One region of the Sporosarcina sp. OR05 genome, then DNA from elsewhere that is predicted to be linked to it. Evidence: riboswitches for the same ligand, from Rfam matches in the RefSeq annotation. Region 1 holds a riboswitch; each other region holds the start of a gene.
What was found. A riboswitch is a leader RNA that binds a small molecule or an ion and turns the genes downstream of it on or off. The one in region 1 is predicted to bind S-adenosylmethionine.

Region 2: linked by a shared signal. The riboswitch ahead of metK (methionine adenosyltransferase) and the one ahead of metA (homoserine O-acetyltransferase MetA) in region 1 are both predicted to bind S-adenosylmethionine.
Region 3: linked by a shared signal. The riboswitch ahead of NRI27_RS08390 (methionine ABC transporter ATP-binding protein) and the one ahead of metA (homoserine O-acetyltransferase MetA) in region 1 are both predicted to bind S-adenosylmethionine.
Region 4: linked by a shared signal. The riboswitch ahead of NRI27_RS12170 (O-acetylhomoserine aminocarboxypropyltransferase/cysteine synthase family protein) and the one ahead of metA (homoserine O-acetyltransferase MetA) in region 1 are both predicted to bind S-adenosylmethionine.

Annotation. Positions count from the first base shown of each region.
Region 1 covers NZ_JANKJL010000001.1:312,268-315,388, forward strand. Annotated here, with positions in the region: gene NRI27_RS01415 (YitT family protein) at 1-840, shown strand, start outside; SAM riboswitch class I at 894-1,000, shown strand; gene metA (homoserine O-acetyltransferase MetA) at 1,071-1,979, shown strand; gene NRI27_RS01425 (YetF domain-containing protein) at 2,183-2,893, shown strand; gene NRI27_RS01430 (NAD(P)-dependent malic enzyme) at 2,895-3,121, opposite strand, start outside.
Region 2 covers NZ_JANKJL010000002.1:23,017-26,137, forward strand. Annotated here, with positions in the region: gene pckA (phosphoenolpyruvate carboxykinase (ATP)) at 1-825, opposite strand, end outside; SAM riboswitch class I at 999-1,114, shown strand; gene metK (methionine adenosyltransferase) at 1,435-2,640, shown strand; gene NRI27_RS04360 (gamma carbonic anhydrase) at 2,953-3,121, opposite strand, start outside.
Region 3 covers NZ_JANKJL010000003.1:271,626-274,746, reverse strand. Annotated here, with positions in the region: gene NRI27_RS08400 (MetQ/NlpA family ABC transporter substrate-binding protein) at 1-175, opposite strand, end outside; gene NRI27_RS08395 (methionine ABC transporter permease) at 235-903, opposite strand; gene NRI27_RS08390 (methionine ABC transporter ATP-binding protein) at 896-1,921, opposite strand; SAM riboswitch class I at 2,022-2,126, opposite strand; gene NRI27_RS08385 (thioredoxin family protein) at 2,184-2,507, opposite strand; gene NRI27_RS08380 (toprim domain-containing protein) at 2,510-2,851, opposite strand; gene gcvH (glycine cleavage system protein GcvH) at 2,912-3,121, opposite strand, start outside.
Region 4 covers NZ_JANKJL010000008.1:3,502-6,622, forward strand. Annotated here, with positions in the region: gene NRI27_RS12160 (hypothetical protein) at 1-104, opposite strand, end outside; gene NRI27_RS12165 (glycerol-3-phosphate acyltransferase) at 269-892, opposite strand; SAM riboswitch class I at 1,078-1,193, shown strand; gene NRI27_RS12170 (O-acetylhomoserine aminocarboxypropyltransferase/cysteine synthase family protein) at 1,314-2,615, shown strand; gene NRI27_RS12175 (homoserine dehydrogenase) at 2,693-3,121, shown strand, end outside.

The DNA.
Region 1 (3,121 bases):
AAATCGGTGTTTTTTGATTATGTTCAAATTATTATTGGGGCGACTTTTGTCGGCCTTGCATTTAATATATTTTTGTTGCCATCTCGTATTGCAGCGGGTGGGATTTCTGGGGTAAGTACGATATTGTACGAGCTATTCAACTATAATCCGGCTGTCGTCCAATGGATCATTAATATCCCACTAATTGTACTTGGACTTGTGCTTGCAGGAAAAGAATTTAGTGTGAAAACGATTGTTGGTACGTTTTTTGTCCCGTTTGTCATCTTTTTAACGCATGATATTAACTTGTCCGTTGACAACCCTCTACTCAGTTCTATTTATGGTGGCATCATGCTTGGTATTGGGTTAGGAATTGTGTACCGTGGGAATGGCTCGACTGGCGGCACCGCTTTAATTGCACAATTGTTGAAAAAGTATACAGGCATTTCAAGCGGTTTCTCACAATTGATTGTCGATGGAATTGTCGTTGTCACTTCAGCATTTGTATTTAATTTTGAACTCGCTTTATACGCACTCATGGCCATTTATGTTACAAGCAAGGTGATTGACTTCGTGCAATTGCAAACTTCCCCGACGAAGTTAGTGCTCATTATTACCGAACATGAAGATAAAATCCAAGCGGTCATTCAAAATGAGATCGACCGTGGTTTGACGAAAGTAAAATCAACAGGTGGGTTTTCAAACAATGACAAGACGATGATTTTCTGTGTAGTGGAACAATCAGAAGCCGTTTATTTGAAAAAGTTGTTACAAACTGCTGAACCGAGCGCTTTTGTCATATTCCTGAATGCTTCTGAAATTTTGGGGACAGGCTTTTCGAGAGCGAAAGTAAGACTGTAAGAAATAAGTATACAATTCTGTATAAAATGATATAATGGACAACAAAAGAATAATTCTTATCAAGAGAAGCTGAGGGATTTGGCCCGATGAAGCTTCAGCAACCTCTGCTTTTGCAAAAAGGTGCTACCTCCAACAAGATGTTAATCTTGAGAGATAAGAGCGGAGACCGTTAAAAATCCTCGTTCCTATCTTAGGAATGAGGATTTTTCACATGAATAGGAGGAATTTACATGCCGATTAATATACCTGAACAATTGCCAGCAAGAGAAATGTTGAAAGAAGAAAAAATATTTGTGATGGATGAAGGGAGAGCTACTTCTCAAGATATCCGTCCATTAAACATCATCATTCTCAATTTAATGCCTGAAAAAGAGAAAACTGAACTGCAACTATTGCGGTTATTAGGAAACACACCCTTACAAGTAAATGTATCTTTTTTGAACACCGCTACATATGAATCGAAAAACGTCAGTAAAACGCATTTAGATGCATTTTATACAACATTTGAGCATGTGAAAAATCGCCGCTATGACGGTCTAATTATTACGGGTGCACCAATTGAGCATCTTGCATTCGAAGACGTAACGTATTGGGATGAACTGCAACAAATCATGGATTGGTCCAACACGAATGTCACATCCGTTTTGCACATATGTTGGGGCGCTCAAGCAGCTCTTTATCACCATTATGGCATTAATAAATTTGAACTCCCCAAGAAGTTGTCGGGTGTATATGAACATACATTGACGGATCCGACGGTAGAGCTTGCGCGTGGCTTCAACGATTTGTTCACCGCTCCTCATTCTCGTTACACATCCGTATCAATTGAAGAAATTGAGCAGGACAATCGCCTTCAATTGTTGGCTATATCTGAAGAAGCGGGAGCTTTCATCATACTTTCGAAAGATGGCAAACATATTATGGTGACAGGGCATTTGGAGTATGATGCATGTACGCTTGGTGAAGAGTATGCGCGTGATATTGCAAAAGGCATTGCAATCGATGTTCCGGAAAATTATTTCCCGCACGATGATCCAACGAAGCAACCGTTGAATACATGGCGCTCGCATACGCATTTGTTGTTCTCCAACTGGCTGAACTATTATGTGTATCAAGAGACACCATTTGAATGGAAATAAAAGTAAAGCTAGCATTGGCACATGTTGCTGATGCTGGCTTTTTTGGCTTCAATGCGTTTTTCGAGTCAATAAAAACAGCATTCAAATTAAGTTAAAAGCTTTCAAATTTCTCTACAACTTGCATTCCTATTCGATTACGTATTTCTCTTCTGAATAAGTCCCTCTTTCTGCTGCAAACTAGTGTACAGAGGAGGTAAGAGAACATGGAATTAGAAGGGTTACTGGAATTGAAGTTTTGGGAAATGCTTTTGCGGACGACAACTGCTTTTATCATCTTGCTCATTCTTGCAAGGATTATGGGGAAGAAACAAATCTCACAATTGACGTTTTTCCATTATGTGACGGGTATTACGATTGGATCGATTGCTGCCGAGATATCCGTTAATTCGGAAACGCATTTTTATAATGGCAGTATATCCTTAATTTGGTGGGCTTTATTGACGGTTTTTGTGAACTTCTTAACAATCAAATCAAAGAATTTACGAAAGTTGTTAGATGATCAGCCAACAATCCTTATTTTAAAGGGGAAAATAAGTGAACAAGGCATGAAGAAAGCCCGTTTCACATTAAACGACCTAAATATGATGCTTCGAGAACAAGGCATTTTTACTGTGACCGATGTTAACTATGCGATACTTGAAACGAATGGGGAACTGAGTGTATTAAAAAAAGCGAGCCAGGAGCCAGCCACACGAAAAGATGTGAATGCTCCTAGCCCTGAACCAAAATATCTTCCGACTGAGATTATTTCTGATGGGAAGTTAATGAAAGAAAACTTAACCGAACTTCATTTGACGGAAGAATGGGTGTATCTCCAGTTGAAGAAAAAGGGTATTGGCAATGTTGAACAAGTTTTTTATGCTGAAATACTGGGCGATGGCACACTCCATGTCGATGAGCGAACCGGTCAATAAATTACGCAGTCGGCGTGACTTGTAACGTGGCAACTCCAGTAGTAATTGCAGCTTCACTAACAGCTTGTGCAACGGCACTTGCGACACGATCATCAAAAGGATCTGGAATAATATAGTCTTCGTGCAAGTCTTTCTCGTCAATTAAAGATGCAATTGCAACGGTCGCTGCCATTTTCATCTGCTCATTAATATCCGTAGCACGTACGTCCAACGCTCCACGGAAAATTC
Region 2 (3,121 bases), on a different contig from region 1:
GATACATTTCGCGTAACATCCACCTTCGATATTGAATACGCCATTATCTGACCAACCGTGCTCATCATCACCGATCAATTTACGGTGAGCATCTGCTGATAGGGTAGTTTTACCAGTACCTGATAATCCAAAGAATAAAGCTACGTCGCCTTCTTCTCCAACGTTTGCGGAGCAATGCATTGGAAGAATTCCTTGTTCAGGAAGCAAGTAGTTCATAACAGAGAAAATAGATTTTTTCATTTCTCCAGCATATTCTGTGCCACCAATTAACACAATTCGCTTCTCAAGTGATACAATGATAAATGTTTCGGATTTTGTGCCGTCAACAGCAGGATCTGCTTTGAAAGATGGAGCAGCAAGAATCGTAAATTGTGCTTCGTGTGTTTTCAACTCTTCCGCAGTTGGGCGGATGAATAGATTGTGGACAAACAAGTTTTGCCACGCGTATTCATTAATCACTTGAAGTGACAATTGAGAGTCTTTATCTGCACCTGCAAAGCCTTTGAATACGAACAATTCGTCTTTCGTTTTCAAGTGATTTAGTACTTTCGTATATAGGGAATCGAAAATTTCAGATGAGATCGGGCGATTCACTTTGCCCCAATCGATTTTATCTTTTGTTGAAGCTTCTTCTACAATATATTTATCTTCTGGTGAACGGCCAGTGTACTTTCCAGTTTTTGCAGTAATTGCGCCATCTGATGAAAGTTTCGCTTCTCCGCGAGCAGTCGCCTTTTCAACCAATTCCGCCACTGAAGGCTGTACATTGACGTTGTTGCCTGAGAGCAACTCGTTTAGTCCATTTTCAATTTTCGCTGAGATCATAGTATCTTACCGTCCTTTGCATGTAATCCCATCGTGTGGGTTTCATCACATTTCCGTAAATAGTATAACACATTTAGAATAATAATCTATACTAATTAAAAACTCAAGCACTAAACTCAGAAAAGATTTGACAAAATCCAATCTTTTTCGTAGCATAGGTAAATGAACGGATACTCTTATCCCGAGCTGGCGGAGGGACAGGCCCTATGAAGCCCGGCAACCTGCGCGGACATTGTCTGCGAAAAGGTGCCAAACCTGGAGCAAGGTACGATTCCTTGGACGATAAGAGTGAAAGGTGCTGCTTTTGAAATCATGCCTTTCCTCATGTATTTACGTGAGCGAAGGGCTTTTTATATTTATTTAGCTTTATGTCAATGATTGTAGAGGGAGAGACGTGTAAGACGGTCAACGAACCTCTAGCTGGCGTTTGAAATGCCTACTAAATAAATATAAGCCTACGGCGGAAGTCAAAATTTGCCGAGGCCTAATCGATTTTATATGCCCTTAATCCTTGTGTATGTTGACGTCGACTCTCTTCAGGCGTGGAACAAAACTGGGACAAATAGAGTACCGTATCAATATTTGCAAGCTGTTAAGGAGGAAATTACATTGACTAATCGCCGTTTGTTTACATCAGAATCGGTAACTGAAGGACATCCTGACAAAATGTGTGACCAAATCTCGGATGCCATTTTGGATGCAATCCTTGAAGAAGACCCGAATGCACGTGTTGCGTGTGAAACGACCATTACAACTGGTCTCGTGCTCGTCATTGGGGAAATTACTACAACAACGTATGTGGATATTCCAAAAGTTGTTCGTGATACTGTGAAGGAAATTGGGTACACGCGTGCTAAATTTGGTTTCGATTGGGAGACATCTTCCGTCTTGACATCGATCGATGAACAGTCACCGGATATTGCAGCAAGTGTCGACCAAGCACTTGAAGCGCGTGAAGGAACAATGACAGATGAGGAACTTGAAGCAATTGGAGCTGGGGACCAAGGATTAATGTTCGGTTTTGCGTGTAATGAAACACCTGAACTCATGCCGTTGCCAATTAGTTTATCCCATAAACTTTCACGTAGACTAGCGTACGTGCGTAAAGAAGAAATTCTTTCCTATTTACGTCCGGACGGTAAAACGCAAGTGACCGTTGAGTATGACGAAAACGACAAACCAGTTCGCATCGATACAATTGTTATCTCAACACAACATCACCCGGATACGCCACTTGCACAAATACAAAAAGAAATAAAAGAGCATGTTATTCTGCCAGTCGTCCCTGCGGAATTGTTAGATGATGAAACAAAATACTTCATTAATCCATCTGGCCGTTTCGTTATCGGTGGACCTCAAGGGGACGCTGGTCTAACAGGACGGAAAATCATCGTTGATACGTATGGCGGTTACGCCCGTCATGGTGGCGGTGCATTTTCAGGGAAAGACGCGACAAAAGTGGACCGCTCTGCATCTTACGCGGCACGCTATGTGGCAAAAAATATCGTAGCAGCAGGATTGGCTGAACGTTGTGAAGTGCAACTCGCATATGCAATTGGTGTTGCTAAGCCAGTATCCATTTCCATCGATACATTCGGCACAGGAAAAGTCGCTGAAAGCAAGCTCGTTGAAATTGTTCGAGAATTGTTCGACCTTCGTCCAGCAGGCATCATTAAAATGCTTGACCTTCGTCGTCCAATCTACAAACAAACAGCTGCTTATGGACATTTTGGGCGTACGGATATCGAATTGCCATGGGAACAAACAGATAAAGCGGCTGCGTTAGTGGAAAAAGCTGGCGTTGTCACGCAATAAGTATCTACAAACCGGGAAGCATCCTTGCTTCTCGGTTTTTTTGGCTACAGTGGACACCGTAATAGTAGGAAACTATTCCATTAGCAAAGCGTCTAAATCTATAAGTCGGAGGAGGGTGAGGGGTGTAGTTGGCTTTGAGCATTTTATTATTATTGGTCATTGGCGGGATAGCACTAGTTAGCATAGCAGCGATTATCATCCTATTAGTAGCAGTTAAGAAATAAAGGTGCAGCTCGAGTGAGCAGCACCTGTTTCAGTCTTAAATGGTATTTTAATGTTACAAGCTATCACAATTCGTCTCTAACGACCCGTTTACTTTTGCATTTGCTTATATATTTGCCCTTTTTCGATGTAACTGTTGACAACGCGTTCCATTTCTTTGCGATCCTCTTCATTTAAATCGCGGACAACTTTGGCAGGAGACCCTAATGCAAGGCAACCAGGTGGGATTTTCTTACCCGGAGGAACAAGCGCTCCTGCG
Region 3 (3,121 bases), on a different contig from region 1:
CAAGCAACGGCTTCGCTTGTTCTAAAATAAGTGCATGTGGCACGTTCGTCGCACCGACAACTAATTTCGTAGACTCTTCTTTTCCGCCACTTGCATTGTTCTTATCGCTTGTTCCGCAAGCTGCTAATGCAAGTACAAGTACTGCTAATAAAATCCCCGCCAAATACTTCTTCATAATTGACTCCCCATTTCTTAGTTGTTTTTTATAATGAACAGGTTTGACCTGACATTCACTTACCGTTTGTCCAACTTACGGACGATGGCATCACCAATGAATTGAAAGATGAAAACGATGACTAATATTAAAATCGTTGCAACGAGAATGACATCATTCTGACTTCGTTGGAATCCTTGGAAATACGCAAGATTCCCTAACCCGCCAGCACCAATAATTCCTGCCATCGCTGTATAGCCGACTAATGCAATGGCTGTAACGGTTATACCGGAGAACAATGCGGGTTTTGATTCGGGCAAAAGTACTTTGAAAATAATCGTACTCGTCTTTGCACCCATTGACCGTGCAGCTTCCAGTACACCTTTATCAATTTCTTGTAAACCGATGAGCACCATACGTGCGTAAAACGGTGCTGCGCCGATAATAAGTGCAGGCAGTGCGGCGTTCGGACCACGCATCGTGCCGACTAGGAAAATCGTTACCGGCACTAACAAGATGATTAAAATAATGAATGGAATTGAACGGAATATGTTGACGACCGCTCCGGTAATGGCATAAGTCAGTTTGTTCGCCCATAATTGGCCAGGACTTGAAAGGAAGAGCACAATACCGAGCGCGATACCGATCACGAACGTGAAGACGGTTGAAACAGCTGTCATATAGAGTGTTTCGATCGTCGCTTCCCACATCTTATCCCATTTAACATTTGGTAAAAGTGTTTCAATCATGGTCGATCACCTCCGTCTGTACGCCTTCGGAATGAAGGAAGTCAATCGCTTCGTTGACGATTGTTGCATCGCCAATCAATTGCAACAGCAATGTCCCATATGCTCCACCTTTTGTGTGCGAAATGTTCCCTTGCACGATGTTGACGTCGATTCCAAATGTACGAATTAAGTTTGCTAATACCGGTTGCTCTGTTCGTTCACCGACGAATACTAATTTTACGAGCGTTCCAGCTGCATGATCGGATTTTAAATGTTCTAACGCTTGTTCTGTGCCGGTCGGTTCTGTCACTTGAGAGACAAAACGCTTTGTAATTGGCGCTTTTGGTGATTGGAACACATCGAGGACGTTCCCGATTTCCACAACTCGCCCCGCTTCCATGACCGCTACACGGTGACAGATCTTACGGATGACATGCATTTCATGTGTGATTAAAACAATGGTCAAACCAAGTCGCTCGTTAATGCTCGTTAACAGATCGAGGATGGCATCCGTCGTTTCCGGATCAAGTGCTGAAGTGGCTTCATCACATAGCAATACTTGTGGATCATTTGCTAACGCCCGGGCAATGCCGACCCGTTGTTTTTGTCCGCCTGACAATTGGGATGGGTACGCATTTTCCCGGCCGTTCAAGCCAACTAAATCAATTAATTCTTGGACTCGACGATCTCTTTCATCCTTTTTGAGGCCTGCAATCTCCAATGGAAAAGCGATATTCTCTTTTACAGTCCGCGACCAAAGCAAATTGAAATGCTGGAACACCATACTAATTTTTTGTCTCGCTTCCCGTAACGCTTTTCCACTAATGGTTGCCATTTCATAACCCGCGACATTTACAGATCCCGAAGTAGGTTGTTCTAAACCATTCAATAATCGGATTAGTGTACTTTTCCCTGCACCGCTATACCCAATAATCCCGAAAATTTCACCAGCATGGATAGCTAGATTGACGTTATCAACAGCCGTTATACTAGTGTTTCCCGAACCAAATATCTTATTTACACTTTTCAACTCGATCATGTTCAATTCACCTCAATACAATCTTGTCCAAAAAGAATAGCCTTTCTGCAGACAAGCAGAAAGGCCAATACGTTATCGTTTATCTCAACGTTCGTCCATTCTCTCATCTCTCAAAGCATGCGCTTTGCGTGATTTGGCACCATTTCACTTTCGTGACGGTTGCCGGGCTTCATCGGGCACTTCCCTCCACCTCTCTTTATAAGAGCGACATATTCAATTTGCGTTAAATTTATTAGATATACTTATACCATAGAACTTTCAATCATGTCAAACCCATTTTTTCTAAAAGATGCGGAATAGATTGAAAAGCATAGATTTTTTCTCGTACATATCCTTCCTTCTGAATGAGCAGGCAAGGAACACTTTCGATTTCATAATCGACGGCGAGATCTTCGATATAATTCAAGTTTGCCTTTCCAATTGGCAACTCTGGTTTCATCACAGAAATGACTTCCATCATTTTTGACGCAACCGCGCAAGTGCCACACATCGGTGTATATAAATAAAACACGCTTAGCGGGAGATCTTTTTTGCTTTGTTCCCATTGTTCACGTGTCCATGTTTGGATCGTGTTCAGTTCTATCACCTTCAAAGTAAAAATTCAGGATGCACATGAAAACCTTCTGCAAGTAAAATTGCTGCAAGCGTGCGATAAGGGGTCGTCTCGACTTGCCTGTAGACGCGTTCCGTGTATAAATGGAGGGCTTCAGGAAATTCTCGTTTAAATAAAGTCCGAATGCTTTCTCCGGAGTCATCTGCATCGACAAAAATATAAATCTGGTCATCTTCATACGGTGCCAGCAACTCTTCAATGCGGTAAGGGCTCACTGTTCCATTCGTACAAATAATCTCGACTGGCTCTGCCAACACTTTTTTCAATCGCTTTCGGTCAGCACCGCCTTCTACGACAACGACTCTACGAAACTCCATTTCCCTGCCTCCTTAGGCCATTAGAAAAAGCGCCGGAAAGCTCCAGCGCTCTAGTTGTGCTTACTCACCGATTGTCATTTTGTCATAGTCTTCAGCAGACATTAATGCATCAAGTTCCGCTTTGTCAGATGCTTCAACGACGATCATCCAAGCGCCTTCATATGGAGATTCGTTCACCAATTCAGGGCTATCTTCCAATTCTTCGTTTACTTCAAGTACTTTTCCGCTGATTGGCGCATATAGCTCAGAAACGGTTTTAACAGATTCTAC
Region 4 (3,121 bases), on a different contig from region 1:
CTAGTACCAGTTGTTGAAACGTAAAGAGAGCCATCAAGAAGAGTATCCCATTCACCTGCCCCATAAGGAACGACTTGCTCATTGATCTTCATACCAATAGCCACTGGTGCAGTACTCGCTTAAGACATCGAAAAAGAGTTAAAAGAATATCTTAAACGATGAACTCACTGGAATTTCTCGTTTGATTTTATTAAAAAATAATATAAACCCGTATGAAAACAAGTTCGTGATACTTGTCTTCATACGGGTTTTTATATTTAAGGATTGCTCACTTCTTCTTGAAAACCGCACGAATCCTTGGTTCGGTTCCATTACGTATCCGTTGAATGTTTTCTCCGTGCTTCCAAATAGCCATCACGAAAAGGGCAATAGCGATTACAATTGGCCAAACACCGACCATCCAGATGGCAGCAGCGAGAAATGTTCCGTACAGCATCAGGACGCCAAACACAAGAATGTCTGTGAGCAATGCAAAGATTATAAATAAAAGAAGTCCTGCAAGACCGAAGCGCCAGTCAAGAGCAAATAACACTCCGATAATGGTAGCAGTCCCTTTCCCGCCATTGAATTTCATATGAAACGGAAAATTGTGGCCGAAAACGACTGCCACACTTACCAAAAATAATAGGGCAGTTAATGACTCAACTGAAAAACCTACACGCTCGGCAATAAAGCGCACGGCAAGGATTGCAAAAATTCCTTTGCCGATATCAATAATTGCGACAAGTGCGCCAAACCGTTTGCCTAATACGATTGTAGCATTCGATGCACCTGCATTTTTCACACCGGATTCTTTTAGATTAACCCCAGAAAACCATTGCGCTACCGTCGATCCATGTAGGCAGCCAACCAAGTAACCAAATAGAATGATGCCGATAATCCATATTGTCATAGGAATTCCTCCAAATTAAAAATAGACGTACACACTAGAAAGGTAAGTCGTTGTTAGTAAAATAACATACCCCTATCATAACACTCAGTGTAAATACAAGGTTCAGAAAAATTCTATAAAACTACTTGACATTGAAAAAAAAGAAGCCTATACTGTAGCACAAGATGAAAAACTGAATACCCATACTCTTATCAAGAGCGGCGGAGGGACTAGGCCCTGCGATGCCCGGCAACCGGCAAGTGATGAACTTGCAAAGGTGCTACTTCCTACAGATTCGTGCGAACGGACTGAAAGATAAGGGGAGGAATAAGCGTAAGCGTAACCCTCTTCTTAGCGAAAGGGGTTATTTTTTTATTCCTAAAACCCCATCGCCTCCGCATCGAACTCATTCATCTTAAAAAAACTTTTGGAGGTAATGACAATGACGAACAACTCACTTCAACCTGAAACTCTTCTTTTACACGGTGGCCAAAAGCCGGATCCTCACACAGGTTCACGCGCAGTGCCGATTCACCGTACAACCGCTTTTGTTTTCCGCGATACTGAACACGCCCAAAACCTTTTTGGCTTGCAAGAAGCAGGCAATATTTACACGCGCATTACAAATCCGACGGTCTCTGTTTTTGAAGAACGCGTCGCGTTACTCGAAGGAGGCACTGCTGCAGTTGCGCTCTCTTCAGGAATGGCAGCTATTGCATTTTCCATTTTAAATATTGCAGGTGCAGGAGATGAAATTGTTGCAGCAAGCAATTTATATGGTGGTACGTATAATTTATTCGCCGTGACACTCCCTCGTTACGGAATTACTGTGAAATTTGTTGACGCTGCGGATCCTGAGAACTTCCGCGCGGCCATTTCGGATAAAACGAAAGCCATTTTTGCTGAAACAATTGGAAATCCGAGCCTACAGGTGCTCGACATTGAAGCGGTCGCTAACATTGCCCATGAAAACGAAATACCGTTCCTCATTGATAACACATTTGCATCCCCATACGGATCAAATCCAATCGAATTTGGTGCAGACGTAGTCATTCATTCTGCGACAAAATGGATTGGAGGACATGGTACAACAATTGGTGGTGTCGTCGTAGATGCAGGGAAATTCGACTGGACACGAGGCAAGTTCCCAGGTTTCACAGAACCAGATGGTACTTACAATGGTCTACGTTATGGTATTGATGCAGCAACTGCAGCGTTTGCGACAAAGCTTCGTGTGCAATTGTTACGTGATTTCGGCCCTTGCTTAGATGCGGATAGTGCATTCAACTTCCTGCAAGGTCTAGAAACTTTGCACTTAAGAATTCCGCGTCATAACGAAAATGCGCAAAAAGTTGCCGCGTTCTTACAGGCTCATCCGTCTGTTGAATGGGTGACATATGCAGGCCTTGAAAACCATCCGACACATGAGAATGCGAAGAAATACTTGAAGAATGGATTCTTCGGCTCAATTATTGTTTTCGGCATCAAAGGCGGGCGTGAAGCAGGTCGTAAAGTGATTGACAACATTACCCTTTGGTCTCATGTGGCGAATGTGGGTGATGCAAAGTCTCTCATTATCCATCCGGCTTCTACGACGCATCAGCAACTCTCTGCAGAGGACTTGAAAAATTCAGGTGTGCCTGAAGAGTTGATTCGCCTATCGGTTGGTCTTGAATCACCTGAAGACATTATTGCTGATCTTGAACAGGCAATTGCAAAAGCGGTACCTGTGACGCAGCGATAAGGGGGAGGTCTCCTTTTCTTTAGTACATGACAAGGAAAAGAGGCTACAGCAGCGAAAGATTATAGGGAGGTGGCGGCATACCGTCAATAAAAGCCGCTATAATCGGCTTCGGAACTGTCGGAGAAGGCGTTTATAAGATCGTAAACGAAAAAAGGCAGCAATTGAAACAACATACAGGCTATACGATTGAAATTGCTTCTATTTTAGTAAGAGACGTTACAAAGAACAGGGCGGTCGCTCCGAGTGTCCTCGTAACATATTCGATTGACGACATCTTGAACGATCCAGAAATCGATATCATTTTTGAGGCAATTGTGGATGAAGAGCCGGCGTACACGTATTTGTCGCAGGCGATTGAAAAGGGAATCCATATCATTACGGCTAATAAAAAGATGTTTGCCAAACATGGCCCAGCTTTATTGAAACACGCAGAATTCAGAGACGTACAAGTCGGTTTCGAAGCGACAACGGCTGGTGGTATTCCAATTATCCGGACAATCGAAAAT